4 regions of the Embleya scabrispora genome follow, and region 3 is predicted to be linked to each of the others. Evidence: riboswitches for the same ligand, from Rfam matches in the RefSeq annotation. Region 3 holds a riboswitch; each other region holds the start of a gene.
What was found. A riboswitch is a leader RNA that binds a small molecule or an ion and turns the genes downstream of it on or off. The one in region 3 is predicted to bind cyclic di-AMP.
Positions count from the first base shown of each region.

Region 1 (7,432 bases), 110 kb from region 3:
CCATCACGGCGACGGCGTCGTCGGTCATGTCCTCCGAGGTGTACGCCTCGCCGGGTTTGCCGAAGAGCGCCTTGAACGGGTTGCCGGTCTTCGTGTCCGGCATCCGGGTGGACTCGCCCGCGTCGCGCTGGTCGTAGCGGACGACGTCGAATCCGGCCTCCGCGAACGCGTCGACCAGGCCGTCGGGCCACCAGAAGCGGGCGGTGGCGAGGCCCATCACGAGGAGCAGTGGTGCTCCCGAAGAGCCTTCGAGGCGGTCGTACGCGATGGTGACGTCGCCGTTGCGGGCATATCGCGTCGGCGTCCAGGAGCAGGTCACCGGCTGCGTCGGCACGGCTTCTCCGGTCCCGTCGGCGTGTGCGGGCGTGCCCGCCCGGGCGGATCCTCCGGTCGTGGCGGTCATGGCGCACTCCTCTCCGGCAACTGCGATCGTTGTTCGCAGTTACCGGGCACTACTCTACTGCATACATCGTTCGCAGAAAGAGGGAGGCGTGTGCCGTGGCCGCCGACAGCATCTGGCTCCGTCCGGAGCGAGCATCGCGGGGCCCGGCGCCCGGCTACGACCGCGACGCCCTGGCGGCGGCGGGTGTCGCCCTCGCCGACGCCCGGGGCCTCGCCGCCGCCACCATGCGGGCCGTCGCGGACGCCCTGGGCGCGGGTCCGGCCTCGCTGTACCGGTACATCGCCACGCGCGAGGAGCTGGTGGAACTCATGGTCGACCGCGCCCACGCCGAGATCCGGTACCCGGAGCGCACCGGCACGTGGCTCGACGACCTGCTCGCCCTGGCCCGGGAATCGCGCCGTGTCACCCTCGCCCATCCCTGGCTGCTCGACGCGACCGCGACCCGCACGCCGATGGGCCCGAGCACGGTCGCCTTCCTCGAACACGCCCTCGGCACTCTCGCCGACCTGGACGTTCCGACCCGCGACAAGCTGGAGGCCATCGCGGTGCTGAGCGCCGTGGTGTCGGCGCTCGCGCGCGCCGAGGTGGCCCAGTCCCTCGACGGCCGGACGATCCCCGAGTGGCAGCAGGCCCAGGCCGCCTACCTCGCCCACATCGCCGCCGAGGGCCGACACCCGCACCTGGCCGCCGCGTTCACCCACCAACCCCAGATCCCGGAATCGGTGGACGCCCTGTTCACCCGCATCGTGACCGGCGTCCTCACGGGCCTGCTGCGCTAGATCGTGTCCGGGGGGTATTCGCGCCCCTCACCGTGGTCGGCGCCGTTCACCCTCTCGCCGGGTCACCGGCAATGGTCGAATGGTTATCGTCCGTGGTCGGCGGCACGATCAGGGGTCCCTACCCGTCGAGCAGGTCGCGCATGGTTGTGGCTGCCTGGGCGGCTGCGTCGGCACAACAGTTGTTGAACAGCACGTGTACCCGGTCGACGGATTCGGCCAGCGTGCGCACCCGGGGCACCCACTCGGCCAGTTCCGCGCTCGTATACGTGTGGCGGAACCGTTCTTCCTTCGAGCCGCTTCCCCAGGCCGGGTTGCGGCCGTGGAAGCGAACCACCGCCGCCTCGGACGTGGTGGCCACGGCGACCGGCGGGATGGACGTGGGCAGCGACTGCGCCGTGTCGACCGCCACCGCGGCGACATCGAGGCGTTCGAGGAGAGCCGTCGTCTTGGCGCGGTGTTCGTCCTGCCACCAGAGCGGATGCCGAAACTCGACGGCGAGCGGCCATCCCCGGGCCCGCTCGACGCAGTCGTGGAGGAAGCGGGTGGCGGCCGGACCGGGCGCCAAGGACGGCGGGAACTGGAAGAGCAACGTGCCGAGACGTCCGGCTTCGCGCAACGGCAGCAGCGCCCCGCTGAACCGTTGCCAGACCTCGTCCGACAAACGATCGTCGACAGCACCCGGGCGCACCCGTGGCGGCAGCAGCGACCGCAGCTCCGCCGGCAACGAACCCGGTCTGGTGGGATGTCCGGTGAGCAGCGAGAACGCCTTGACGTCGAAGGTGAATCCCTCGGGCGTACGCTCCACCCACAGCAGACTGTTGCGGGTGCTGGGCAGGGCGTAGTAGGTCGCGTCCACCTCGACCACGGGGAACTGACGGGCGTAGTAACGAAGTCGGTGTTCCGCGTCGTCCCGGCATTCGGCCGGATACCAACCGCTGGAGACCAGGGCGGAGTCGGTCCACGAACAAGTGCCCACCGATATACGGTCCATGGTCCACACGCCTACCCCGGTTCCCGAAACCGACGGCACGGCACGGCAACCCGAGATACCGCGTGCTCCGAGGCACCGGCACCGGCAGCAACCCCGACCCCGGCCCCGATCCGCTCGACGCGTCTCGCCGCCGACCACGATCGGTCCGGGAGGTACGTGTTCGCCCCACTCGGACCGATCGTCGTGCCACAAGCACGTGTTCGCCGGCGGTCGCCGGGCCTAGCCGGGTCGGACGGCCGCGTAGAACGACATCGAGTCCAACGGGGCCTCGGTCACGTTCTTGCCGGGGCGCGGGGCGTGGATGATCTTGCCGTTGCCGATGAAGATGCCCACGTGTGAGTTGTCCGGGAAGAAGAACACCAGGTCGCCCGGCTTGAGCGCGTCCTTGGAGATCCGCGGGCCGTCGTTGACCTGGGTCCACGTGGTGCGGCTGAGCGAGACGTTGGCGGCGCGCCACGATGCCTGGGTCAGGCCCGAGCAGTCGTACGAGTCGGGGCCCACACCTCGCGGCGCGTACGGCTTGCCGATCTGGGCCCGCGCGAACGCGATCGCGGCCGCCGCCCGGCCGGACACCGGGACGTCCTTGCCCGTCGTCGGCGGTTGGTCCGTCTTGCCGCGCGAGCTGCGGTCGGTCTCGGTGCGCGAACCCTCGTCGTTCTTGTGGTCGTTCGAGTCGAGGACTTCCTTCTGCTGCTGCGCGGTGAGCGTGTTCAGCAGGCGCTGTGCCTCGGCGAGCTTGTTCTGGATCTCGCCCTTGTGCCGGTTCAGCTCGGTGCGCAGCTTCTCCAGTTCCGCGAGCTGCGAGGAGGCCTCGGTGCGGTCCTGCTGGAGGGCTCGGGCCTGCGCCGCGATCTGCTTCAGCTTCGCGGCCTGCTGGCCGTCGAGCTGGGACATCATCTGCGACTTCTGCAGGTAACCCTCGGGGTCGCCGCTGAGCGCGAGCGAGAGCGACGGCGGCAGACCACCGCTGCGGTACTGGTTGGCCGCCAGGACACCGATCTGGTCGCGCAGCGTGTTGAGCGCGGCCTGTTCCTCGGTGATCCGGGCCTGTGTCTGGTTCGCGGTGCCCTGCTGCTTGGTGATCTGCTCGTCGACGCCGTTGGCGGCTTCGGTGGCCTTGATCGCATCGCTGTGCAGCTGGTTGACGCGGTCCTTGGTCTGCTGGAACGACTGCGCGGGGTCCGCGCTCGCGGTGCCGGCGAAGGTCATCACACCGGTCATCGTCGCGGCGGCCGTGACGACGGTCGCGGCGGTACGCACGGCGGTGCGGGGCTTGGGCTTGCGGTGCTGCCCTGATCGACGCTGGGACGCCACTGGCGGCGGTCTCCTTCCTCGGCCGCCTACCGGGTTAGCTGACGGGTTCGGGCGGAAGAAGGCGCCCTACGGTGCCGAAGCACCGATTCACCCCAAGGGACTGCGAGGGTCCCCGGTTCCGGCTTGCGTCGCGACGACCGTGGTTGCCCACCGTCACCGAAACCCGTCACCGAATTCGGCGGAGGCGATCGTGTCGACCGGGTGGCCGACCTCGAGCCGATCGCCTATCGCAGAACGATAGTCACAGGGGTGTCACGACCCCCACTCCGGGTCTCTGCATTGCCAAACCTTTACCAAGAGTTCCGTTTCACTCGTCGTCGTATCACAGTAAAAGCACTCGGAATCCCGAAAGTCGATCTTGGACCCATTTGGCAGCGATTGATGGCAAGCATCCGGCGCTCGACCTCCACAAACGTGGCCGCGCCCGGGAAAATGGGCCGACCGCGGGGTTACCACCCGCGAGGCTCCGCTGTTTCGACCGGCTTGCCGGTACTTTTCGAACCGGACATTCGCCGGGACGCCGAACCGAGGCGAATACGCGTCGTCGAACAGGCGTGGGGGCAGACCCCCGAACCCGGTTTCGAAAATCGCCCCGCGGACGGTCGTCGGCCGCCGGGTCTCGACCTCCGAACGGTCACAACCCCGGCCGGCGACCGCCGCCGAACCGCCACCGGGATGAGCGCGACCGGCGCCGCGCCGACGACTACCCCGGCACCGACCGTCCCGCCGCCACCAGGTCGCCTTCCGCTCCCGTACGCGCGTCGTACTCCGCCCGCGCCTCGGCGATGCGTTCCTGATGTTCCTCGGTCCAGGTGACCAGCGAGCGGATCGTGGTGTGCAGCGTGGTCCCCATCGGGGTCAGCGCGTAGTCCACCCGAGGCGGCACGACCGGATAGACCGTGCGCCGGACCAGGCCGTCGCGTTCGAGCTGGCGCAGCGTCACGGTGAGCATGCGCTGGCTGATCCCGTCGATCTCCCGCCGCAGCTCGGTGAAGCGCAAGGTACGGCTCTCCAGGATCGCGATCACCAGAAGCGACCACTTGTCGGCGACCCGGTCGAGGATCTGCCGGACCTCGCACCCCTCGCGCACGTCCCATTGGAGGGCGTCGTAGTCCTCCTGGTTACCCGGGCAGGGGGTCGGTTCCTTCGAAGTGCCTTCTTCCATGGAAGTCGATGCTGCCGAAGGATGGGGTCGGTTACAAGAGGGAACCGGGTTCGTCCGAAGAACCAACCCCCCGGTGCCCCGACCTCACCGCGATCCCACCGCGATCCCACCCACCCGCCTCCCGAGGGGCTGCCGCATGTCCACATCCACGTCCGCGCCCGGCAACGCCACCGAATCCGCCCCCGGCAACGCCCCCGCCGTCCGCATGAGCCCCCGCGCCTGGGGCATGCTGCTCGTCCTCTGCGGCGCGATCTTCCTCGAAGGCATCGACGTCGCGATGCTCAATGTCGCGCTGCCCACCATCCGCGAGGACCTGGGGATGTCCACCGGAGGCGTGAGCTGGGTGATGAGCGCGTACGTGCTGGCCTACGCCGGCTTCATGCTCCTCGGCGGCCGCACCGCCGATCTGCTCGGCCGGCGGCGGACGTTCCTCGTCTGGCTGACCGTCTTCCTGGTCTTCTCCGGCCTGGGCGGATTCGCCACCGAGGGCTGGATGCTGATCGTGGCCCGCTTCGTGACCGGCGCCTCGGCGGCCTTCATGACGCCCGCCGGGCTGTCCATCATCACCACCGGTTTCCCGGAGGGGCCGCAGCGCAACCGGGCCCTGCTCTTCTACGCGGGCACCGCCGCGGGCGGCTTCTCGCTCGGCCTGGTGATCGGCGGACTGCTGACCGCGATCGACTGGCGGCTGGTGTTCTTCGTACCGGTCGCGCTCGCCGCGGTGATCCTGGCGGCGGCGTCGGCGCTGATCCCCCGGGACCGGCGGCCCGAGGCCGGCGGGGGCTTCGACCTCGTCGGCGCGATCAGCGTGACCGGCTCGATGTTGCTGCTGGTCTACGGCGTGGTCCGGCTCGAACACCCCGCCGACGGCCGGGGTTGGACGATCGCGGTCTTCGCGGGCGGGGTCGCCCTCCTGCTCGCCTTCGTGGCCGTCGAACGGCGCGCGGCGCATCCGCTGGTACGCCTCGGCATCCTGCGCTCGGGCGCGCTGATCCGGGCGAACCTGGGCGCGCTGTTGTTCGCGGGCTCGTTCTTCGGCTTCCAGTTCATCGCGGTCTTCTACCTGCAGGAGATCCGCGGCTGGTCGACCCTGGAGACCAGTTTCGCGCTGCTCGCGGTCGGGGCGGACGCGGTGCTCGCACCGACGCTGACACCGAGGCTGGTGGAGCGCTACGGGAACCTGCGGGTGATCCTCGGCGGGATGGTGACGGCCGCCGTGGCGTACGCGCTGTTCCTGTCGATCGACGGCGACACCTCCTACGTGGCGATGTTCCCGACGATGCTGCTGCTCGGACTGGCCTTCGCGTTGGCGTACGGCCCGCTCACCATCGCCGCGACCGACGGCATCGACGAGGACGAGCAGGGCCTGGCCGGCGGACTCCTGTACACCGCCTTCCAGTTCGGCGCGGCGCTGGGCCTGTCGACGGTCACCGCGGTCCTGGCCGGTGCGGGCGGCTCCGAGCTGGACGGCTTTCGAACCGCGCTGATCGTGCCGCTGGTGGGGGTGGTGCTGGGCGCCACGGTGACCGCGTTCGGACTGCGCGGGCGGCGGGCGAGGGCGGCGGCCTAGCCGAGTCGCCATCACCGACGAAGCCGCTCGCCCATCGGCGAGCGGCTTCGTCGCGGTGTCCCGGTCGGATCGGGGTTCAGGCCCCGGCCGAGCCCGCCCCCGGACCGGTACCGGCGGCCACCGTCGCGGCGGATGCCTGCGCCGGCACCCGGCCCGACGCGGTTCCCGGTCCCGACGCCCGAACCGCCGTACCCCCGTGCGGCTTCGCCCGCCGAACCCCGATCGTCAGCACGGTGATCACGGCGGCCGCGAACATGCCCACCCCCGCGATCGTCATGCAGACGTGCATCGCGTCCGCGAAGCTGTCGCCGATCGCGCCGAGCGCCTTACCCGTGGGCTCGGGAGCCAGGCCCAGATGGCCGGCCGCCGACAGGCCCTCGTCCGACACGGCCGCGCGTACGTGTTCGCGGTCGGCGTCGGCCAGTCCGGAGTCGGCCAGGTGACCCGGCAGGACCGCGGTGATCCGGCTGGTCAGTACCGCGCCCAGGACGGCCGGGCCGAGCGCGCCGCCGAGTTGGCGCAGCGTGTTGTTGCCCGCGCTCGCCATGCCGGCCAGGTGGTGCGGGACGCTGCTCACCGCGATCGAGGTGATCGGCGTCATGACGAAGGCGAAGCCGATGCCGATCACCATCAACGGGGCGATCAGCGCGGCGAATCCGGTGTCCGTGTCCAGCGTGTTCAGGGACAGCATGCCGACCCCGGTGAGCACCAGACCGCCGGTCAGCAGCAGCCCCGGGGCGATCCGCCCGACCAGCCGGCCGACGATCGGGCCGAACACCACGCCGAGACCGTTCACGAGCAGGAAGCGGTAGGCGATGTCGAGGGCGCTCAGGTGCTGGACGTTGCCGAAGAACAGGCTGAGCGAGAAGACGATCCCGACCAGGCCGAACATGGTCAGCATGATCACCACGCCGGCGCCGCTGAAGGCCCGCGAGGAGAACAGGTCCAGCGACAACATCGGTGCCGCCGAACGGCGCTCGACCCACACGAACGCCACCAGGCCCAGCACCGCGAGCGCGAACGCGGCCAGGACCGGACCGTGCGTCCAGCCGCTGGTGCCGCCCTCGATCACGCCGTAGATCAGGCCGGAGATCGCCACGATCGCGGTGAGCTGACCCGGGACGTCGATCGCCCGGCCGTGCGCCGAGCGCGAGTCCTCCAGGAGCACTACCGCGATGACCGCGCCGATCAGGCAGACCAGCACGGTCGG
Region 1 covers NZ_MWQN01000001.1:3,091,795-3,099,226, forward strand. The annotation lists gene B4N89_RS13670 (alpha/beta fold hydrolase) at 1-403, opposite strand, end outside; gene B4N89_RS13675 (TetR/AcrR family transcriptional regulator) at 499-1,182, shown strand; gene B4N89_RS13680 (DUF72 domain-containing protein) at 1,301-2,173, opposite strand; gene B4N89_RS13685 (NlpC/P60 family protein) at 2,393-3,487, opposite strand; cyclic di-AMP (ydaO/yuaA leader) riboswitch at 3,496-3,633, opposite strand; gene B4N89_RS13690 (winged helix-turn-helix transcriptional regulator) at 4,191-4,652, opposite strand; gene B4N89_RS13695 (MFS transporter) at 4,858-6,222, shown strand; gene B4N89_RS13700 (MFS transporter) at 6,299-7,432, opposite strand, start outside.
Region 1: it holds a riboswitch for cyclic di-AMP, as region 3 does, so the genes downstream of both, B4N89_RS13685 (NlpC/P60 family protein) here and B4N89_RS13140 (transglycosylase family protein) in region 3, are expected to answer to the same signal.

Region 2 (7,432 bases), 2.7 Mb from region 3:
GGAGACCCCCGACGTGACCGGGACGACCGTGCCGGTGATCGCCCGGGCCCGGTCGGAGGCCAGGAAGGCGACCGCGTCGGCGATGTCCTCGGGCCGGGTGATCCGACGCAGCGCAGAGGACCGGGTCAGCTCGGCCCGCACCTCGCTCTCCGGTACCTCGCGGCGCGCGGCGATGTCGGCGATGTATCCGGCGAGTTTGGCGTTCTCGGTGTAGCCCGCGACGACCACGTTGACCCGGATGCCGTCCGGCCCGACCTCCTTGGCCAACACCCCGGAGGCCACCTCCATCGCGGCCTTGGTCGACGCGTACGCGCCCAGTCCGACCGGCTTCGCGCGCGGCGCCTCCGAGGAGATCTGCACGATCGAGCCGCCGCCGACCGCACGCAGATGGGGCAACGCCGCCCGGGAGACGGCCAGTACGCCGAGCACGTTGATCTCGAACGCGCGCCGGAACTCGTCGGGGTCCAACTCCTCCAGGCGTCCCGACGGGTTGTATGTCGCCACGTTCACCACCACGTCCACCCGGCCCAACTCCCGGGCCGAGGTGTCCACGAGTGCGCGGCAGGCGTCCTGGTCGGCCAGGTCGGTCGGCACCGCGAGGACCCGACGGCCCGTCAGGTCCCGAATGTCGTCCGCGAGTTCGCCCAGCGGTTCGGGGCGGCGGGCGGCCAGCACCAGATCCGCGCCGTCGCGGGCCAGCGCCAGCGCCGACGCGCGCCCGATGCCCGCGCCGGCTCCCGCGACGATTGCGACCCGTGCGTCCGGTTCCTCCGCCATCGACACCCCTTTCCCGCGCGGGAAATCCGCGACTCGCCCCCCGTCCTATCGCACGGTGCTTTGCATTGCCATGATCATCCGGTTGGGTTACTGTGCGCGGCCGTTCGCCGCCGAAGCGTCAACCCGGCAAGCCGTACCGACACCACCGGAGGCACCGATGCCCACCGTCGTACTGATCGGAACGCTGGACACCAAGGGGTCCGAATACGCGTGGCTGGCCTACCGGCTGCGGGCCAGAGGCGCCGAGGTCGTGCTGATGAACGTCGGCGTCCTCGGCGACTCGCTGGCCCAGGCCGATGTACAGGCGGGCGAGGTCGCCGCCGCGGCGGGCACCGATCTGGAGGACCTGCGCACCCGCGCCGACCGGGGCGCGGCGACCACCGCGATGGCCGAGGGCGCGGCCTCGATCCTGCGCGAACTCTACGAGCGGGGGCGGGTGGACGGGGTGCTCGCGATGGGCGGCTCGGGCGGCTCGGCGATCGCCTCCCACGCGATGCGCGCGCTGCCCGTGGGCGTGCCCAAGCTGCTGGTGTCCACGATGGCGGCGGGCGACGTGTCGCCGTACGTCGGCGCGGTGGACGTGACGATGATGTACAGCGTCGTGGACATCGCCGGCATCAACCGGCTCTCCGAACGCATCCTGGGCAACGCGGCGGACGCGATCGCGGGCATGGCCGGCGGCTACGCCGAGGACCGCGCGGCGGTCGCCGGGGTGACCGGCGAGGGCCGGCCGCTGGTGGCCGCGAGCCAGTTCGGGGTGACCACGCCGGCCGTGGACGCGGCGCGCGAGCGGCTCAACGAACTCGGCTACGAGGTACTGGTGTTCCACGCCACCGGGGCCGGCGGCCGGGCCATGGAGAACCTGGCCGCGGGGGGCTTCCTGGCCGGGGTGCTGGACCTGACCACCACCGAGTTGGCCGACGACCTGGTCGGCGGGGTGCTCAGCGCGGGCCCGGAGCGGCTGACCGCCGCCGGACGCGTGGGGTTGCCGCAGGTGGTCGGCGTGGGGGCGCTCGACATGGTCAACTTCGGCCCCCGCGACACCGTTCCGCCGCGTTTCGAGGACCGGCTGTTGTACGTGCACAACCCGACCGTGACGCTGATGCGCACCACACCGGCCGAAAACGCCGAACTCGGACGGCGGATCGCCGCCAAACTGAGGGACGCGACCGGGCCCACCGCGCTGTACCTGCCCCTGCGCGGGATTTCGGCGATCGACGTCGAGGGCGGACCCTTCTACGATTCCGACGCCGATACGGCGTTGTTCGACGCGCTGCGCGCCGGCCTCGACGGGACCGCCGTCGAGCTGTACGAGGCCGCGACGGACATCAACGATCCGGCGTTCGCCAAGGCGGCGGCGGATCGATTGCACGAATTGATCACGAAGGGACATGTGGACTGAGATGAACGGACGCGAGGCGCGGGGCCGACTGCGCACGACGATCGAGCAGGGCGGCGTCGTGATCGGCGCGGGCGCGGGCACCGGATTGTCCGCCAAGTGCGCCGAGGCCGGGGGTGTGGACCTGATCATCATCTACAACTCGGGCCGCTATCGCATGGCCGGCCGGGGTTCGTTGGCGGGACTGCTGCCGTACGGCGACGCCAACGCGATCGTGGTGGAGATGGCGGGCGAGGTGCTGCCGGTGGTGCGCAGTACTCCGGTCCTCGCGGGGGTGTGCGGCACCGATCCGTTCCGGGTCATGCCGCACTTCCTGGACCAACTCGCGGCCATGGGCTTCGCGGGAGTGCAGAACTTCCCGACGGTCGGCCTGTTCGACGGTGTCTTCCGGCAGAACCTGGAGGAGACCGGGATGGGCTACGACCTGGAGGTGGAGATGATCCGGCTGGCGGCGGAGCGCGGCCTGCTCACGGCGCCGTACGTCTTCGACCCCGAGCAGGCCCGCGCGATGGCGGCGGCCGGCGCCGACGTGCTGGTCCCGCACCTGGGCCTGACCACCAAGGGCAGCATCGGCGCGACCACCGCGGTCACCCTCGACCAGGCGGTGGAGCGCGTGCAGGAGATGCGCGACGCGGCGGCGGAGGTCAACCCCGACGTGCTGGTGCTGTGCCACGGCGGCCCGATCGCCGAACCCGGGGACGCGGCGTACGTCCTGGCCCACACCACCGGCGTGGTCGGCTTCTTCGGCGCCTCCAGCATGGAACGCCTGCCGACCGAGGTGGCCATCACCGAACAGGCGCGGGCGTTCAAGAGCATCACCCCGGGTGGGGGCGTCGCCACGGCGGGCGACACTCCGGCACACCCGTAGCCGACGCGCCCGGCACACGCGTGGCGCGAAACGTACGTCCGTCCGACCACTCCGAGCGTGAGGATTCGGCATGTACAAGTTGACCGTGCTCTACGGCCACCCCGAAGACCCGGCGGCGTTCGACTCCTATTACTGGGAGAAGCACGTCCCGCTGGCCCGCACCATGCCGGGACTCACCGGCTGGACCATCGGCAAGTGCGAGCCGGATCCCTCCGGCGCGAGGCCGCCCTATTACCTGGTGGTCGCGCTGTACGCGCCCTCACGCGCGGAGCTCCAGGCGGTGCTGGACTCGCCCGAGGGCCGCGCCACGGTGGCCGACGTGCCCCATTTCGCGACCGGCGGGGCGACGTTCCTCTGGGACGAGGAGCGGGTAGTGGTTCCGGTGGAGCTGCCCGCGACGGAATAGTCCGTCGTCGACGCACGCGTGACCGCGCGGCCGCGCACCGTGTACGCCGGAGCCGTGACCTGCAAGGACGGCGACAAATAGGGCAAATAGGTGTTATTCCCCCCTATGGGGGACCTCACAAACAGCCCGAAATGTTTGCCAACCCGGCGAACCGGTGCGTAGCTTCGTGGTTGTTCGCACAAGCGGACTCCCCGGGCGGTACGCCGAATCCTGCCGCCGCCCGAGGGAAGCAGTCGATATCGACTGGCGGCAGGAGCGGGGGAACCAAGTGAGCCGACATCGGCACTGCCGATGCCTGGGGTGAAGCCATGCCTGTGACAGGCGAGGCCGGGCCAATCGTCCGAACCCGACAGCTAACTTCGTAGGCGCCCGACGAGGTAATCAATGACCTTCCGTGCCATCACCGCTCCGGTTCGTTCGCTCTCTCGTGGCCGTCGCGCCGGCATCGCCGTCGCCGCCGGCGCGGGTCTCGTCCTTCCCCTCGTGGGCATGGCGGGCAGCGCGAACGCCGCGACTTCGTCCACCTGGGACGCGGTCGCCCAGTGCGAGAGCACCGGCAACTGGAGCATCAACACGGGCAACGGCTTCTCCGGCGGTCTGCAGTTCACCCCGAGCACCTGGAACGCGTTCGGCGGCAGCCAGTACGCGGCCAGTGCCGCGCAGGCCTCCGAGGCGCAGCAGATCGCCGTGGCGGAGCGGGTCCTGGCGAGCCAGGGCCCCGGCGCCTGGCCGGTCTGCTCCGTGAAGGCCGGTCTGGGCAAGGGCGGCAACGCCAACGCCACGGCCGAGTCCTCGGCCACCGGCAAGACCAAGTCCTCGGTCGAGCCGAAGGCCGCGCCCAAGTCCGAGGCCAAGCCCGCGACCGGCAACGCGCCGAAGCTCAACGTGCAGCCCAAGCAGGACGTCGCCAAGCAGGACGCGCCGAAGTCGGCCGCGACCGGGCGGGCGTCGGGCTCCGGCACCTACACCGTCAAGTCCGGTGACACGCTGTCCGCGATCGCGGCCAAGTTCGGTGTCAAGGGCGGCTACAAGGCCCTGCACGCGGCCAACGCCGGCGTCATCGGCGACAACCCGAACGTGATCGGCGTGGGCACCAAGCTCGCCGTCTGATCCACCCGCACCACCACGTGGGCCCCGTCGAATACCTCGGCGGGGCCCACGTGCGTTCGGTGGGGCCGAAGCGGGGCGGTCGGGCGCGTTCCCCGGCCGATGGTTCGGCTGCGGACTTCGCGGGAACGAGATGATCGCATTCCCAACTTATTCGGGCAAAACGTACTGGGGACGATAAGATTGCGTTTGAATCCGCCTTGCCACGTGAAATTCTTTTGACATAGGTTCATCTGGCCGTGGTTCCTGCGTTTCCCTTGAGGGGGTTTCATGTCCGACATGACCCGCGTAGCCGTCCGTACCGCCGTCGACCACCCGCAGTGGCCGGTGCTCAAGGAAGCCGTTGCCGACCTGCGTCCGCTTCAGGCCAAGGACGGTTCGATCGAGCCGTCCGGGCATGCCGCCGCCCGCGTCCTGGTCGCCGACATCACCGCCGCCATCGCGGCACTGGCCCCGCTGTTCCCGTACGACGAGGCCTACCTCGACGCCGTCGTGGCCGATTTCCACCGCTGGGCCGAGGCCGACTTCGCCCGCCCCGACTTCCTGGACTCGCTGGTCGCCTTCCGCCCCGAGCAGAACCGGCGGGACGGCCTGGAGCACCTGGTCGTCTTCCCGATGACCACCCAGAACGGCAACCCGAACCGCAACGTCGAGGCGGTGCTGCTGCGGGTGGTGTGGCCGCAGTGGCTGGCCGACCTGGAGGCGACGCGCTACGACAACGCGATGTTCGTGCCGCTCGCGTTCGTCGACTTCACCGACGGATACGACACCGACTCGGCGGTGCTCTTCCCCGAGACCGTGGCCGTCCGCGAAGTGCCCAGGTTCACCTGGGGCGGCATCTTCTGCGACCGCGAGGCGGCCCGCTTCCGTCGGGTCGGGACCGCCGCGGCGGACACCCTCGGGCTGGAACTGCCGCCGGAGGCACAGGCGTTGGTCGAGAGCCAGCAGCTCGCCCAGAACGCGTTCGTGTTGTGGGACCTGATCCACGACCGCAGCCACATGCGCGGGCACATGCCTTTCGACCCGTTCATGATCAAGCAGCGCATGCCGTTCTGGATGTACGCCCTGGAGGAGCTGCGCTGCGACCTGACCGCGTTCCGCGAGGCGGTCGCGCTGTCCGCGGAGGGCGAGCCGACCGCGCCGCTGGTGCGCTACGCGGTGATCTTCGACCGGCTGTTCCGCTTCCCGGTCACCGGTGGACGGGTGCGCAACTACGACGGGCTCGGCGGGCAGTTGCTGTTCGCCTACCTGCATCGCGCGGGTGTGCTCGACTGGTCGGACAACCGCCTCACCATCGACTGGGACCGGATCACCGACGCGGTCCTCGGACTGTTCGACGAGGTGGACCGGCTCTACCGCGAGGGTGTCGACCGTTCGAAGGTCGGCCACTGGCTGGCCGGCTACCGACTGGTCGCCGAATACGTGCCGTCGCACCCCGGTTCGGTGTGGGCCAAGGGGACCGCCGCGCTGCCGATGGACGGGCCGCCGAAGGCGCTCGTGGACGCGGTACTGCCCGACGAGTTCCCGCTGAGCATGTTCTACGAGGCGCTGAACCGGCGGCTGCGCGACGTGATCGCGTCCACGCGCGGGATCACCGCCGACGCCCCGCAGGCGGGCCCGGGCGAGGCGCGCGAGCGGGACGCCGCGGCGTCGTGACCGTGCGGGTGCGGGTGCGGCGTGCGAGGGGTGCGATGGGTGCGCCGGATGCCCGCCGGGGTACGGGCCAGGACGAACGGCACGTGAACGAGGAGTCGCAGTGATGAACGGTCTCGAAGGCGCGGTGATCGCGGTCGCGGGCGCGGGTGGCCCCACCGGCCGGGCGGTGCTCGAACGGCTGGTCGGCGCCGGCGCCCGGGTGTACGGCGCGGACGCGAACGCCGAACGATTGCGGGCGAGCGTGGACGCCGCGCCCGGAGCGCGCGGCGCGGTGGTGGACCTGCTCGACCCGGACGCCACCCGCCGCTGGGCGGAGGAGGTCGAGCGCGAGCACGGCCGGGTGGACGGGCTGGTGCACCTGGTCGGCGGCTGGCGCGGCGGCAAGAGGTTCGGCGACAACTCGCTCGACGACTGGGCCCTGCTGCACAACCTGCTCGTGCGTACCCTCCAGCACACCACGCTGGCCTTCCACGAAGCGCTCGCGCGCAGCCCGCGCGGCCGATTCGTACTGATCTCCGCCGCCGCGGCCGGACAACCGACCCAGGGCAACGCGGGCTACGCCGCCGCCAAGGCCGCCGCGGAGACCTGGACCCTGGCGCTGGCCGACGCGTTCACCGACACCGAGGCGGCGGCCACGATCCTGGTGGTCAAGGCACTCGTCAACGACGAGATGCGCGAGGCCCGACCCAACGCAAAGTTCGCCGGATTCACCGACGTCGCCGATCTCGCCGCCGAGATCGCGGGTCTGTGGAACACTCCGGCCATCGACCTGAACGGGAAACGACTGTGCCTGAACGTCCCCTGACCCCGCGTCACGACCCCGACGCGCGCGGTTTCGCCAGCGACAACTACGCGGGCATACATCCCGAGGTGTTGGCCGCGATCGGCACGGCCAACGGCGGACACCAGATCTCCTACGGCGAGGACGTCTACACCGAGCACCTGACCGAGGTCTTTCGCACCCACTTCGGCGAACGCGCCGAGGTGTTCCCGGTGTTCAACGGCACCGGGGCCAACGTGGTCGGCCTGCAGTCGATGACCGACCGCTGGGAATCGGTGATCTGCGCGGCCACCGCGCACATCAACGTGGACGAGTGCGGGGCCCCGGAGAAGGTGGCGGGCCTGAAGCTGCTCACCGTGGCCACCCCCGACGGCAAGCTCACCCCCGAACTCGTGGACACGCACGCGTGGGGCTGGGGCGACGAACACCGGGCCCAGC
Region 2 covers NZ_MWQN01000001.1:5,713,592-5,721,023, forward strand. The annotation lists gene B4N89_RS25195 (SDR family NAD(P)-dependent oxidoreductase) at 1-777, opposite strand, end outside; gene B4N89_RS25200 (Tm-1-like ATP-binding domain-containing protein) at 935-2,179, shown strand; gene B4N89_RS25205 (phosphoenolpyruvate hydrolase family protein) at 2,181-3,044, shown strand; gene B4N89_RS25210 (EthD family reductase) at 3,115-3,450, shown strand; cyclic di-AMP (ydaO/yuaA leader) riboswitch at 3,672-3,834, shown strand; gene B4N89_RS53070 (transglycosylase family protein) at 3,835-4,560, shown strand; gene B4N89_RS25220 (DUF6421 family protein) at 4,828-6,213, shown strand; gene B4N89_RS25225 (SDR family NAD(P)-dependent oxidoreductase) at 6,317-7,018, shown strand; gene B4N89_RS25230 (threonine aldolase family protein) at 7,000-7,432, shown strand, end outside.
Region 2: it holds a riboswitch for cyclic di-AMP, as region 3 does, so the genes downstream of both, B4N89_RS53070 (transglycosylase family protein) here and B4N89_RS13140 (transglycosylase family protein) in region 3, are expected to answer to the same signal.

Region 3 (7,432 bases):
GCCCGGCGTCGGCGGCGCGGTGATGCAGGTGGTGGCCCATCAGGACGACGACCTGTACTTCATGAACCCCGACATCGACCGCGCGGTGCACGCCGGTACGGACAGCGTGACCGTCTTCCTCACCGCGGGGGAGGCGGACGGCCGCAACGGCCCCGGGAGCCGCCCCGACGTGCGGGCGTACGCGGCCGCGCGCAACAACGGCTCGCGCGCCGCCTACGCGTTCATGGCGCTCGGGGACCGCGCGGCGCGCTGGGAACGCCACAGCATCCGCCTGCGCGACGGCGCGCACGCCGAATTCGACCGCCTCGTCGACGCCCCCAACATCAAGCTGGTGTTCCTCAACACCCGCAAGGAGGAGGGCATCGGCGCGAAGGGGCGGCTGCGCACCCTGTGGAACGGACAGGAGCGCGAACTCGACACACTGGCCCCGCTCGACGAGCCGGCGGGCGGACCGTACGCGTACACCCGCGACGGGCTGATCCGGTCCCTGACCGACCTGATGCGAGCCCAGGCGCCGACCGTGGTGCGCACGCTCGACCCGGACCCCGATCGCCAGAAGCACGACGCGAAGCACCCGGCGCACGCCGACAACAACGGCGTCTCCGACCACCAGGACCACACCGCCGCCGCGCGGTTCACCTGGGAGGCGCTGCGCCGCCACAACAGCGACCGGCCCGCCGGGGCCGCCGCGGCGATCGCGTATCGCGGCTACTACAACGAGCGTTGGCCGCACAACCTGGAGCCGGCCGCCCGCGAGCGCAAGGACGCCGTCACCCGGGTCTACGGCTGGACCGACCGGGAGCACCACTGCCCGGGCCGGGCGGACTGCGGCGACCTCAAGGTGCGCGACACCGCGTCGCGCAGCAACTGGCCGCAGAGCACCACCTATCGCTTCCCCGACCCGGGCCCCAGACCCGTGCTCGGCGCGGACGGCCGAACCACCGCCTGGTCGGTGCTCGGCGGCCGGATCACCCGCTGGGCGGAGGACGGCGCGGGCGGCTGGTCCGCCGCGCGCGACCTCGGCGCCCCGGGCGACGGCGAACTCGCCCCGGCCCCGGCCGTGGTGCGCACGGCGGACGGGCGGATGCGGGTGTTCGCGCTGCGGATCGGCGGCGCGGCTCGGGCCGATCGCGACCGGCTGGGGATCGTCACCGCGATCGAGTCGGCGCCCGGCGGCGACCTGGGCCCGTGGCAGGACTTGGGCGGCCCGGACGACGGCGCGACGGGCCTGGGCCCACCGGTGGTCCAAGCCGACGGCGCGGGCGGGCTGCACCTGTTCGCGCGCGATCGGGCCAAGGGCGTCGGCGCCCGGTACCTGCCCGCCGGGAGCACGGTGTGGTCGCCGTGGCGCGACCTCGGCGGCGCCGAGATCGTCGAGGGCCCGACCGCGGTCACCCGCCCCGACGGCCGGGTCACCGTGTTCGGCACGGCCCGAGAGGGCATCCGCGCCTGGGACGTGGTCGGCGACCGGCCCGGCCCGCCACGCACGATCGCGGCGGATCACCCGGTCGGGCCGCCCGCCGCGTCGGTCGGCGCCGACGGCCGGGTCACGGTCGGCTACCGGCGGGCCGGGACGGCGGAGATCGCGGGCACGACCGAGGCCGGCCCCGGCACCTGGGTTCCCACGGCCCCGCGCACGGCCGGGGCCGGCTACGAGCCGCTGTGGCAACTGCCCCGCCCCGACGGCACGCTGCTCACCTCGACCCGGGACGCCGAGGGCCGACCGGTGGTGCTCGGCGCGACCCCCACGCCGCTCGTGCTCGCCGACGATCCGATCCCGACCGCCCCGACCACCACCCTCGACGCCACGGGCCGCCCGCTCGCCCTGTGGCTCACCACGAACGGCACCCTGCACACGGCCCACCTCCCCTGACCCCCGCCCCCGGGCCGGCGTCCACCCGGCCCCGGGCCCGCCGCCACGCGCCCGCCCGGCCGGCGTACGCGAACGGCGGGCATCCCCCGGAAGGGATGCCCGCCGTTCGGCGCGGGAGTGTGGTGGATCAGACGTTCACGCCGTGGCTGCGCAGCCACGTCATCGGGTTGACCGCGGAGCCGTAGTTCGGCGTGGTGCGGACCTCGAAGTGCAGGTGCGGGCCGGTGACGTTGCCGGTCGCGCCGGAGAGCGCGATCTTCTGGCCGGTCTGCACCTTCATCCCGGCCTTGACCGAGATCGAGGACAGGTGCGCGTACTGGGTGTACTTGCCGTCCGCGTGCCGGATCACGACCTCGTTGCCGTACGCGCCGCCCCAACCGGCCGAGACGACCGTGCCGGAGGTGACCGCGCGCACCGTGGTGCCGGTCGAGACGGCGAAGTCCTGGCCGGTGTGGTGGCCGCTGGACCAGCGCGACCCGCCCGAGCCGAAGCTCGCGGTCAGGGTGGCGCCGGAGACCGGGGCGACATACGAACCGGAGGCCTGCTCGGAGCCCTTGGCCGAGGAGTCGGCCTTGGTGCTCTCGGACTTGACCGTGGTCTTCGGCGCGGCGGCCGGCTTGACCTCGGTCTTGGCCTCGGCCTTGGGCGTCTCCGCCTTCGGTGCCTCGGCCTTGGGCTCGGTCTTGGTTTCGGTCTTGGTCTCGGCGGCCGGCGCGGCCTTGCCGTCGACCGTGAGCTGCTGGCCCGGGAAGATCAGGTCCGGGTTCTCGCCGACCACGCTCTTGTTGGCCTCGTACAGCTTCGGCCAACCGCCGGGCACGTTCCGGGCGTTCGCGATCTGCGACAGCGTGTCGCCGGCGACCACGACGTAGGAGCCGGTGGCCGCGTCGGTCTTGGCGGCCTTGGGCGCCTCGGTCTTCGGAGTCTCGTCCTTGGGCGCCTCGGTCTTCGGCGCCTCGCTCTTGACCTCGATCTTCGGCTTGGCGGTCTCGGTCTTCGGCGCCGGCTTGGCGCTCTCCGTCTTCGGGGCGGTCTTCGGCGCGGTCTTGCCGCCCGCCGAGCCCGTGTCGAGGTCCGGAGCGGCACCGCCGCGGGTCAGGCCCGCCTTGACCGAGCAGACCGGCCAGGCGCCGGGGCCCTGGCTCTTGAGCACCTTCTCGGCGATCGCGATCTGCTGGCTCTTGGTCGCCTGGTCGGCGCGCGCGGCGTACTGCGAGCCGCCGAACTCGTTCCAGGTGCTCTGGGTGAACTGGAGGCCGCCGTAGAAGCCATTACCGGTGTTGATCTTCCAGTTGCCCGTGCTCTCGCACTGGGCGACCTTGTCCCAGGTGCTCACGGACGCGGCCTGAGCCGTGCCCGCCCCGATGATCGGCATGGCGACGCCGACACCGGCGACGCCGGCCGCGGCGATCAGACGCGTGGTCCTGCTGGTGCTGCGACGGCGATGACGCCCGGTTCCGGACAGCATGGCTGGATCCTCTCCCACGCCTACGAGGTGAGCTGTCGGATTCGGGCCGGAGATCGATAGCCCGGCCACGTCCCGAAGGACGTGGCTTCACCCCAAGCCGTTCGCGGCGGCCGACCGTCTCGATCGGTGCCGTGTTCGGCGGTTCACCTGTGGTTCCCCCGCTCCTGTCGTGTGGTGCTCGTCAGCCTCCCGAACGGCCGGCGACAGGATTCGGCGTACCGGCGATCGGGGTCCGTGTGGGATACGGACGGATCGAACGCTAAGCAGGCTCCGCCGAAGATCACAAGTCTGTGTCTGATAGAAGACGATTATCCGTTTTGCGGTTGAGCGCAATGTAGATGATCCCTTACGGAAAGGACCGTAGTTGGCGTTCCGTGGTGGATTCGGCCGGATCGAGTGACAAAGGACCCTGGTCGAGCCTCATCCGGATCACCCGGGAACGATCACCGAAGTCCCGTTCGTCACAGGCGCATCGCGCGTCTCGGGTCCGGAGTGGCGCCGTTACCCATCGCGGCGCCCCTTCGCACTCGCACCCGGGGTGATTCGGCCCACAGGACAAAAGCCCCGAGTCCGACTCGTCCCGGCGCACTTCACCCCACGCGCGCCGCGCGACGCCGACTCGACGGCCGGCGTCGCATCGAGGCGTTCGAGGCATCCGAAAGCACTCGGGGGAATGCGGGGGCACAGGACGCGCGGCACCCGCCCGGGCGGCCCGGCGCCCACCACGTGGCGCGCCCCGCGCCCGTCACCCGCGCCGCGCCCGCCAGCCCGCCCACGCGCTCTCCACCATGTCGGAGACGTCCAGGCGGGCCTTCCAGTCCAGTTCGGCCGCGATCCGCTCGGCGCTCGCGACCACCCGGGCCGGATCGCCGGCGCGCCGGGGCAGCGTCTTCGGCCCGAACTCGCGCAAACCGGTGACCTCGCGGATGAGTTCGACCATCTCACGGACCGAGGTACCCCGACCTCGGCCGACGTTGAGCACCAGGCGAGTGCCGGGGTCGGCGGCGAGCCGACGGGCGGCGGCCACGTGCGCCTCGGCCAGGTCCACCACGTGGATGAAGTCGCGCACACAGGTGCCGTCGGGGGTGTCGTAGTCGTCCCCGAAGATCACCGGCGCCCGGCCGGCCGTCACCTTCTCCAGCACCATCGGCACGAGGTTGGACACGCCCGCGTCCGCGAGCTCCGGCGCGCCGGCGCCCGCGACGTTGAAGTAGCGCAGGCAGGCGTAGGAGATCCCGTGCGCCCGCGCGGTGGCCGCGATCAGCCACTCGCCGACCAGCTTGCTCTCGCCGTACGGGTTGATCGGCAGACACGGGGTGTCCTCGTCGACCAGGTCCACGTCGGGCATGCCGTAGACGGCGGCGCTGGAGGAGAACACGATCCGGGGCACGCCGGCCGCGACCATCGCCGCGAGCAGCGTCCGCAGACCCTCCACGTTCTCCTCGTAGTAGTAGAGGGGACGCGCGACCGACTCGGGCACCTGCTTCTTGCCCGCGATGTGCACCACGCCGTCGAAGGTGTGCGCGCCGAACAACTCGTCGAGCAGCGCCCGGTCCAGCACGGAGCCGACCACCACCGGGATCGTGTCCGGCACCAGCTCGCGGATTCCGGAGGAGAGGTCGTCGACCACGACGACCTCGTCCCCGGCCGCGACGAGCCCGCGTACGACATGCGTTCCGATGTATCCGGCACCGCCGGTGACAAGCCACTTCATGTCGAGACCCTAACCGGATGGACCGCTTCGGGGGCGTTTCGCCCGTGCCTTTCGGCCGCCGGGACGGGCCGAGGGCCCCCGACGGGACATGACATGTCCCGCCGAGGGCCCTCGGTGTCTCGCGCTGTCGTCGTGGTGTCGTGCGGTCAGCGCTTGGTGTGCCGCTCGACGCCCGAACCGGCCTGCGGACCGGTGCCGCTCGCCGGACCGTTCACGGCCGGGCTGCCGGGCTTGTCCGCCGGCGCGGCGCGCAGCGCCTTGCCCGCGGGCGGCTCGACCCCGTTGTACATCGGTACGTAGGTGTACTGACCCGGGAGCCCGATCTGGTTGCCGGCCTGGTCCACGATCGGCCCGTTGAGCGCCGACTCGCCGCCGACCAGGACCACCGAGGAGAGCGAGGCGCCGTTGTCGTAGAGGTACCAGGAACTGGACGGGGCCAGGCTGTCCTCGTCGGTGAGCAGGATGGGGCCGAGCCCGGCCATCATCGCGCCGCCGGTGAGGGCGTCCTGCCAGGTCTTGGTGGTGGCCAGACCCACGGTGCGCGGGGCGGCGAACCAGAACCGGCCGAGCTTGGCCGCGGTGTCGGCCGCGGTGTTCCCGGAGACCGAGTAGTACTGCGCGCCGTCCGGCCAGGACGGCAGGTTCGCCGTCTGCAGCGCGTTGTCGGCCGGCCCGCCGACGGTGATCACGTTGGTGGTGGCGGGGTTGATCGCGTTCAGGTAGGACTCGGTCACGGCGGGCATGTTGTCGCCCGCGCTGTAGACGACCACGCTGTCCTTGGTGCCGCCGGCCGCGGCACCCGCCGAGAGGCCGTCGTAGTAGGCCTCACCGGTGACCACGAACACGTTCTTCGGCGCCGGGTTGGTCTCCCGGGCGATCGCGATGCCGGTCTCGTACATGGTGGGACCGGCCAGCCGCTTGGGCGTGTAGCCCCACTGCCGGAGGTCGTTCTCGTAGTTGCCGCTCAGCGCTTCCGTGCCGCCGAGGATGTACACGGTCGAGCCGGGCCGCAGAGTGCGCTTCAGCTCCTCGTACAGACTCCCGGGCCCGCCCCAACCGCCCAGCAGCAGCGGGCCGTTCTTCGCGCCCGCCAGGGCCGGGCCGGCGAGGCTGTCGTAGAAGAAGTCGGACCGGCTGATCACCGCCGAGTCGGCCTGTCGCAGACCCGAGGAGGTGTCGCCGACCGAGGCCCACTTGAACCTGGAGTTGGCGATCGCGGTCTCCCGGGCGGTGTCGCCCCAGACCCGGAACACGCCTTCCTTGCGCAGCGGTTGCCAGGAGCCCTTCAGGAAGTTCTTGGCGACCAGCTTCCGGTTCTCGCCGCTCTTGTCCATGACCCATGTGTCGTATTCCCTGACATAGGCCACCTTGTTGCCCGCCGGAGAGAAGGTCGGCATCGAGGCGTTGCCCTCGGCGTCCGGGGTGAGCTGCTTGACGTCGGCACCGGTCGGGCTGCCGGTGAAGATACGGGGCGTGGAGGTCTTCCCCCCTCGGACGAAGGCGATCGACGTGCCGTCGGGGGAGATGTCCGGCGTGGCGGCGTCGTCGACGATCTTGGCGGTGGCGCCGGTGCGGGCGTCGTACGACCACACCGAGGTGTCCATGCCGCATCCGCGCTGGAAGACGTAGGTCCACGCGGAGGACGTGGACAGGTAGCGGTCACAGCTCTGCTGCCCGGGGAAAGCGGGTTCGGGGTCGCCGTTTCCGTCGGACAGGATCCGATACGCGCGTGGTTCCCCGCCGGGGCTCGCGGTGAAGTAGATGTAGCGCCCGTCCGGGGAAAACTTGGGGAAGGCGACCTGGTACAGCGGGGACCCGGTGAGTTCCCGGACGGCGGTGGTACCCACCCGGGCGATCTGGAGCCGGTCATTGCGGACGAAGGCGATGTGGCTGCCGTCCGGCGAGAAGGAGGGGTGGAAACCCTGGCCGAGGCCGAGGTCGATCGCGGTCCCGTCGGCCTGCCTGCCCTCCATCCGACTGTTGGTGTAGGAGGAACCGGCCAGTAGGCCTTCCCCTCCGCCCAGTGCGGCCTGGGCGGACGTCGGTACCAGCGCCACCAGCATGCCGCCGGCGAGCGCGCTCGCCGACAGCAGTGCCATGGAACCGCGGAGCGTGCGGATCTTCAAAAAAGGTCCTCCCGAGGAGGGTGATCCGACATCTCCACGCGGGTACTTCCGGCGGGGACACGAGTTCCGCGCGTGGTGTGGTCGAGTCGGATCACCAACGATGGAACGACGAATCCGGGCCGGGTACCCCCCCGCGGCATCGGGTCGTCGTCGCGCAGACACTATCGCCGCGCGACGACACCCACCAGACGTTTAGACGGAGCCGCGACGCCCGCCCCTTCGCGCTCCCATCGGGAGGGGGACTACGGGGA
Region 3 covers NZ_MWQN01000001.1:2,985,137-2,992,568, reverse strand. The annotation lists gene B4N89_RS13145 (PIG-L family deacetylase) at 1-1,873, shown strand, start outside; gene B4N89_RS13140 (transglycosylase family protein) at 2,001-3,341, opposite strand; cyclic di-AMP (ydaO/yuaA leader) riboswitch at 3,344-3,528, opposite strand; gene galE (UDP-glucose 4-epimerase GalE) at 4,087-5,055, opposite strand; gene B4N89_RS13130 (cell wall-binding repeat-containing protein) at 5,202-7,154, opposite strand; gene rfbC (dTDP-4-dehydrorhamnose 3,5-epimerase) at 7,424-7,432, opposite strand, start outside.

Region 4 (7,432 bases), on a different contig from region 3:
CTGCTGCCCCTGGACTACGCGGCCGTACGCTTCGACCACGTCCGGGTGCCCGCCGCCCGCTGGTTGCGCGACGGGGCCACGATCACGGTACCCGGCGGCCATCACGACCCGCTCGACCCGGCGGCCCGCAGCCGGCGCAGCCAGGGCCAGAGCAGGTTCGCGTGGGGAGCGATCGCGACCGGGATGGCCGCCGTCACGCGCGCCGCGACAGCGATCGCCCTCGCCCATGCCCACCGGCGCCGCACGGTCGGCCGCTTCGATCCGCAAACCCCGGCGCTGGCCCACCGCAACCAGCAGCGCGCACTGTTCGGCGCCCACGCGGCGGCCTTGACCGCGACGGTGCTGGCCCGGCGGGCGACCGACCTGTGTTGGCGGTTGCCGGTGCACCGGGCGGCCGATCGGGGTCTGCCCCCGGCGACGATGCGCACCGCCTCGTTGCTCAAGGTGACCACCGACCGACTCGCCGAACAGGCCGTGTCGCGCTGCCGGCGGGCGTGCGGCGCCTTCGGCTTCTTCGCGGAAAACCGGCTGATCGACTACCAGGGCCTGGCGATGGCCTTCAACGCGGCGGGCGGCGACAACCAGTTGATCCTCCTCGACGCGGGCTGGTCGATGGCGACCGGCGTCGAGTACGAGCCCCCGGCCGCTCCCGACGATCCCCAAGCCCCCGACGCCTCGGGCCGCTCCGCCGCGCCCCTCGAACGCCACGGCTGGGCGGGCCTGTTCCGCGCCCGCGAGCGACTGCTGCACGAAGAACTCGTCGAGCGGCTGCGGATCGGCGCGGAGCGGGGAACCGACCCGTTCGTCCTGCGCAACGACTGCGCCGATGCCGCCGAGCGCCTGGGCGAGGCACACGCGGCGCGGATCACGGTCGAGGCGCTGATCCACGACGCCCGCTCGATGTTCGGGCACCGGGTGGCCGAGCCGGTGCTCGACGACCTGTGCCTGCTCCGGGTCCTGGAGGAAGTCTCGGCGCACGACGGCCGGCTCCTGGCCGCCGGCCTGCTCACCGTCGACGAGGTCCGCACCCTGTCGGCCCGGATCGACGCCGTGTGTGCCCGACTGGCGCCGCACGCCCGGGCGTTGATCGACCTGCTGGACGTACCGCCGGGCCTGGTCCGGGGCGCCCTGGCCGGGGACGACCCGATCGGCGACCTGACGACGTGACGCCCCGCCACCCCCGGGGCCACCTCCCCGGGCATCCCCCCTGACTCCCCATTCCCTCCTTATGGCGCCCCGCCCCGACCCGCGCACCCCCGCCGGGCCGTTCGGGACGCGCGCACCACCCCTCGGACCACGGACAAACGGAGCTTCGATGAACCCTGCATCTTCGACGGCCGTCCCGACCGGGATCGCCCCCGAGCACCTGTCCGATCCGGACGCCGAGCGTATCCGCGCGTTGATCGACCACGTCTGCGGACACGGCGCGGCGGACATCCTCCGGGCCGCGCTGCCGCCGGGAGTTCCCGACGCGGTCGTGGACATGGTGTCCCGGCACTGCCGCTTCGACCACGCCGCGCTGCTCGTGTTCCCGGAGCGGCTCGGTGACCTGCTCGACCGATTGCCGCACTGGGGATTACGGACCACCGAGGTCGTGCCCAGCACGGTCGTGCGCAACCGGATCGCCGAACGCCTGGGCCTGCGCGCGGAATCGGTCGAGGTACACATCGTCCGATGCGCCCTGCCCGGCGACGGGGTCGCCGCCTGCGAGGGCCGCAACCTCGAACTGTTCGCCGTGGCACCGGTCCCGGGAGCCGACTTCGCTCGACTGCGCGCCGAGGAGCGCGCCCGCAACGGCGAGACACACTTCGCCTTCCGCGTGGTCGAGCCGACTCCGGTCACCCTGCTGGATCTGCACGACCTGCTGGTGTCCCGGGACGAGGTGCTCCGGGACGGCGGCGGCTTCAACCCGCACGAGGACACCTTCGTGCTGTACTTCCGCAGCACGGGCGAACCGGCCTCGGACCGCTGGCCGCGCCGGCTGGAGATCCTGGCCACCGGTTCGTATCCCGAGGTGCTGCGGCGCCACGCGGCTTCGAACCCCGCGGCCGGTCGAGCCGGTTCGCCCCCGCGCGAGGACCTGCCGCGCGAGGACACGACACAGGAGGACCCGCCGCGCGAGGACCCGACACGCGAGATGTTGCACCTGGTCACCGGCGCGTGGGTGACCCAGGCGATCGGTGTCGCGGCGCGGCTGGGCCTGGCCGACCACCTCGGTGACGGGTCCCGGTCGGTGACCGACCTGGCCGAGGTGGCGGGCGCGGAACCGGACCGCCTGGGGCGGCTGTTGCGCCTGCTGGCCGGGCACGGGGTGGTGCGGGCCGAGGCGGACGGGCACTATCGGCTCACCGAGCGCGGCGCGCTGCTGCGCACCGATCGGGACGGTTCGCTGGCCGCGCTGGCGGACCTGTACAGCGGTCTGTTCTTCACGTCGTATCTCGGCCTGGAGCACACGGTGCGCACCGGCGAGGACGCGTTCACCCGGGTGCACGGCCGGGAGTCGTTCGAGTATTTCGCCGAACACCCGGACGAGGCCCGGTTGTTCCGGGAGGCGATGGCGTTCGGCACGATCGTCTTCGACGCGGTGCCAGCCGCCCTGGACCTGCCGCCGGCCGCGACCGTGGTCGATGTGGGGGGCGGCGACGGGGAGTTGCTTCTGCGCGTGTTGCGCGACCATCCGACCGCGCGCGGGGTGCTCTTCGAGCGGGGGCATGTGGTCGACGCCGCCCGGGAGTTGCTCGCCGCGTCGGCGGGCGGGGACCGGTGCGACCCGGTGGTCGGCGACTTCTTCACCGATCCGCTGCCCGGTGGCGGCGACCTGTACCTGTTGGCCCGGATCCTGCACGACTGGGCGGACCCGGAGTGCCTGGTCGTATTGCGGGCACTGGCCCGGGCGATGCCGGTCGACGCACGTCTGGCGATCGTCGAACGGCCGATCGTGGAGGCGTGCGGGTCGGTGTTGCCGCTGCGCTTCGACATCCAGATGATGACCAATGCCCGGGGCCGCGAGCGCACGGTGGCGGAGTATCGCGCGCTGCTGGCCGAGGGCGGCTTCGAACTGCTCGACCTGCGCCCGCTGCCGCTGGACATGGCGGTACTCACCGCCCGACCGCGTCCCGCGCAGGGCTAGCACCGGGCACACGTACGAGCACACGAGGGCACCGCACGCGCGAGGGCGCCGTGCCCCCGACCACGGTCGGGGGCACGGCGCCGAGCACTACTGCCACCGCCACTGCTGTGCGATGGTCACCCGGGCGCCGCCGCGGCCGGGTCGCGCGATCAGTTCGGGCGGGTGGCGCCGGCGATCGGCATGGTGTTGATCGAGGCGATCTCCACCGGCTTGCGCGAGTTGGCGGCGTGCACCATCTTGCCGTCGCCGATGTAGATGCCGACGTGGCTGATGCCCGAGTAGAAGAACACCAGGTCGCCGGGCTGCAGGTTGGCGATCGACACGTGCGGGTCGGCCGCGAACTGGTCGTTGGTCACGCGCGGCAGCGAGATGCCCGCCGCCTTGTACGCGGCCTGGACCAGACCCGAGCAGTCGTACGCGTTCGGGCCGGTGGCGCCGTACACGTACGGCTTGCCGACCTGCGCCTTGGCGAAGGCGACGGCCTGGGCGGCCTTGCTCGACGCGTTCGAGGAACCGCCGGTCGGCGCCTGGTTGCCCTTCGAGCCACCGGTGGCGGGCTTGGCGGCGGGCTTGGCGGCGGGCTTGGCCGCGACGTCGACCGCCGGCTTGCTCGTCGGCTTCGGCGCGGTCTTGCCGGTGACCGTGGTCTTCGGCTGGACCCGGATGCTCGGCTTGGCCGGAGCGTCCGCCTTGGGCTGCGCGGGCGCCGAGCCGGTCAGCCGCAGGGTCTGACCGATCTCGATCAGGTCCGGGCCGGACAGGAGCACGTCGCGGTTGAGCTGGTACAGGCTCTGCCAGCCGCCGGAGACCTTGTTGGTCAGCGCGAGCTGGGACAGCGTGTCACCGGCCTGGACCAGGTAGCGGGCCTTGTCCGCGGCGGTGGCGGCCGCGGGGGCGGCGGCCTCGGCCTGGACCGGGGCACTCTCGACCGCGGCGGTCGGCGTGGCCGACAGCACGGCGGAGGCGCCGGTGGGGGTCTGGTCGGTGGTGGGGACCTGCGCGTGGGCCGCACCGGCGCCGGCGACCGGGATGACGGCTCCCATGCCGGCGATGCCCACCGCCGCGACGAAGCGGCGGACGTTGGCGGGGCGAGCGGCTCGATGGCGAGCGTTTGCGGACAGCATGAAATGGGGTCCTCTCCTGTCGCCTACGAGGTGAGCTGTCGGATTCGGACTGGAGCAGCCCGGTCGCTTCACGCGACTTCACCCCTAGCCGTCACCGGAACGATCCCGGCCACGGCGATTCACCTGGTTCCCCCGCTCCCGTCGGATTGTTCGCTGTAGACATCCCGCTGCCGGCGACGGGATTCGGCGTACCGGCGGCAGGGTTCACCCGAAAGGTGAATCGGCGAGAAAGGTAGGCAATGCGATGGGGAGATCACAACCGAATCGCAGCCTTTGCCCGGAGCGTAAAGGCGGAATAAAGGCGACATCTCGGCCGGCTTCGGTCGGAAGCACCCGCGATGACGAGGGCATATCTCGGAGAGTGGCGTGACGGAGCGGTAACGGAAAATAGTCGAGATCCGTCGCCGGCCACCGGAAATGAATTGCCGCTCGAAGTCGGCTATATAATTTATGTCCGTTTTATCCGTGCGGGCTACATCACATTCGCCCGGCGGGCCGGCCGCGCCCGTGGCGGGGGCGAAATCTCATATGAACAAGATGTTCAACATGGACTGTGCGACACGATTCGTTGACACCTTTCCGTGCCTCTCGGCATGCTGTGCCCATGACGTCGAGTTCGGACACCCTCGAGACCCCCGAATCCCACGATCCCTTCAGCGCGCCCGACCCCGAGCAGGCGCGGGCCCGGCGCGTACACGCCTCCCTGTTCCGGATCGCCGAGCGGCACGCGGCCACCGACGAGCAGCGCGCGCGGCAGGTGAACCCGTACATGCTCGGCCCGCACGAGGCGATCCGCCTGGTGTCGTTCCTGCTCGGCGGCATCGCCCAGCCCGCCGACGGCGAGCCGGCGGTCGACCACGCCGACATCACCGCCGCGCTGAGCCTGATCCCGATGGCCCGGGGCGAGATGGACGACCTGGAGGCGGGGCTGCTGCGGATGGCCCGGGGGCGCGAGATGACCTGGCAGGAGATCGCCTTCGGCCTGGGCCTGGGCACCCCGCAGGCGGCCCGCCAGCGCTACGAACGCCTGCTCGGCCGCACCACCCCCGAGTCGGCGGACGACCCGGCCGCCCGGACCTGAACCCGCACGGGTCAGCCCGTGAACACCTCGACCAGCGACCAGATCGCCAGGCCGAGCATGCACACCCCGCCGATCCGCTGCACGGTCCGCAACGGCATGCGCTTGGCGATGAACCGGCCGGCGAGCAGCGCCAGCGCGGACACCGACATCAGCGCCGCGACCGAGCCGATCGCGGTGGACCAGGTGCCGTTGGTGGCGGCCAGGTTGGCGGTGGTGATCTGGGTCAGGTCGCCCCACTCGCTGATGAACACGGCCATGAAGGCGGTGGAGAACACCGCACGGAAACCGGTGATCCGCGCACCGCCGCCGTCCGCGTCCTCGTCGTCGCCACCACCACGCAGCAGCATGAACGCGCCGAAGCCGAACAGCGCGGCGGAGACCAGCTTGACGATCCACCCGGGAAGCAGGCCGAGCAGGCCGCCGGCGCCGACGGCGAGCGCGACGTGCACCGCGAACGCGGTCGAGGTACCGAACCAGACGTAGAGCGGGCGCATGCGGGTGCCCATGGCGAGCGACGCGAACATGGTCTTGTCCGGGAGCTCGGCGAGGAAGATCAGCCCGAAGGCGGTCAGGATCGCCAGGAGGTCGAGGTGCATTCCGGGTGGCTTTCTGCGAGAGCCGGGCCCCGGGTCTTCACGAAGCGCCGCTCGGCGGATTGGAGGACCACTCGGCCCGGCACGACGGGGTGCGTCCGCGAGGAACGCGGACGCGTCGTTGCCTGGCCGAAGGTCTCGCCCACCCGGGATGACCGGGCCCGGCCACCGGGAACCCGAGGGCTCCAGCATGTCGACGACCGGTTCGCGGGGCTACTCCCCTTCGCTGCTGCGACCCTACCGCACGCGGACGCCCCGCCCGAGCAGCGCCGGGCGCGCCCGAATCCGGCTCACGACGCCAGGCAGCGCGCCAGCGACCAGCGCAGTTGCTCCTCGTCCAGCGGCCTGCCCAGGGTCAGCACCTGCAACATCGTGCCGTCCAGGACCGCGACCGCCGCCGCCGCCGCGGGCGGTCCGAACCGGTCGGCCAGGAAGCCGCCGACCCCCTCGACCCAGGCCCGGGCGAAGCCGCGCAACTCGGGGCTGCGCGCCGCGGCCAGATACAACTCGTACTCGACCAGCGCCCGAGGGCGGTCCGCGAGGTATTCGGCGGTGAGCGTGGCGAGCACGCCGGGCACGTCGTCGCTGCCCCGGATCCGCGCCGCCCAGTCGTCCACCATCCGCACGGTCTCCGCCGACGCGTACGCCAACGCCGCGGCGACCAGGTCGTCGAGCGAGGCGAAGTAGTACGTGGTCGCCCCCAACGGGACCTCGGCCCGCGCCGCGACCAGGCGGTGTGTGGTGTTGCCGACGCCCACCTCGGCGATGGCCTGGACGGCGCCGCGCACGATCCGCAACCGGCGGCCCTCCGGATCCCGGGTCGCGGTCAATGCGCACCGCCCAGGTTCAGCACCACGACGCCCGCGATCACCAGGGCCATCCCGAACGCCTTGAGCAGGGTCATCGGCTCGTTCAGGAACACCGCGCCGACCAGGGCGATGGCCACCGTCCCGAGCCCCGACCAGATCGCGTACGCCGTGCCCACCTGCAATTGGCGCAGCGAAAGCGTCAGGAGGTAGAAGGCGCCGGCATAGCCGCCCAGGCACACCAGCGTCGGCCACAGCCGGGTGAAGCCGTCGGTGCTCTTGAGCAGACTGGTCGCGATCACCTCACACGAGATCGCCAACCCCAGGAACAACCAGGCCACGCACCCTCCCCACCGAGTTGTACAGATGTACAGGTACAAACGTACTGGAACGGGCTGCGTGGCCGCCGGCCCCCGGCGGGTGTGTTCGTGGTGATGGGTAGGCTGCGCCGATGTCCACCGAACGGCCGGAACGGCCCGATCCGCGCCGGTGCGCGACGGCCGCCCGGTTGGCCGCGCGTGCCATGGCGCTCCCGCCGTCCGTCGGCGGGACCCGGCTGATCGTGGTGGACGGGATCGGCTGCTCCGGTAAGACCACGTTCGCCGACGCGCTCGCCGCGCACGTGCCCGGCGCTCCCGTGGTGCGGCTGGACGACTTCGCCCGGCCCGGCGACTTCTTCGGCTGGCTGCCGCGGCTGC
Region 4 covers NZ_MWQN01000002.1:246,068-253,499, reverse strand. The annotation lists gene B4N89_RS31655 (acyl-CoA dehydrogenase) at 1-1,167, shown strand, start outside; gene B4N89_RS31650 (methyltransferase) at 1,316-3,130, shown strand; gene B4N89_RS31645 (peptidoglycan endopeptidase) at 3,280-4,254, opposite strand; cyclic di-AMP (ydaO/yuaA leader) riboswitch at 4,261-4,417, opposite strand; gene B4N89_RS31640 (DNA-binding protein) at 4,859-5,335, shown strand; gene B4N89_RS31635 (TMEM165/GDT1 family protein) at 5,347-5,931, opposite strand; gene B4N89_RS31630 (TetR/AcrR family transcriptional regulator) at 6,219-6,758, opposite strand; gene B4N89_RS31625 (DMT family transporter) at 6,755-7,075, opposite strand; gene B4N89_RS31620 (uridine kinase family protein) at 7,186-7,432, shown strand, end outside.
Region 4: it holds a riboswitch for cyclic di-AMP, as region 3 does, so the genes downstream of both, B4N89_RS31645 (peptidoglycan endopeptidase) here and B4N89_RS13140 (transglycosylase family protein) in region 3, are expected to answer to the same signal.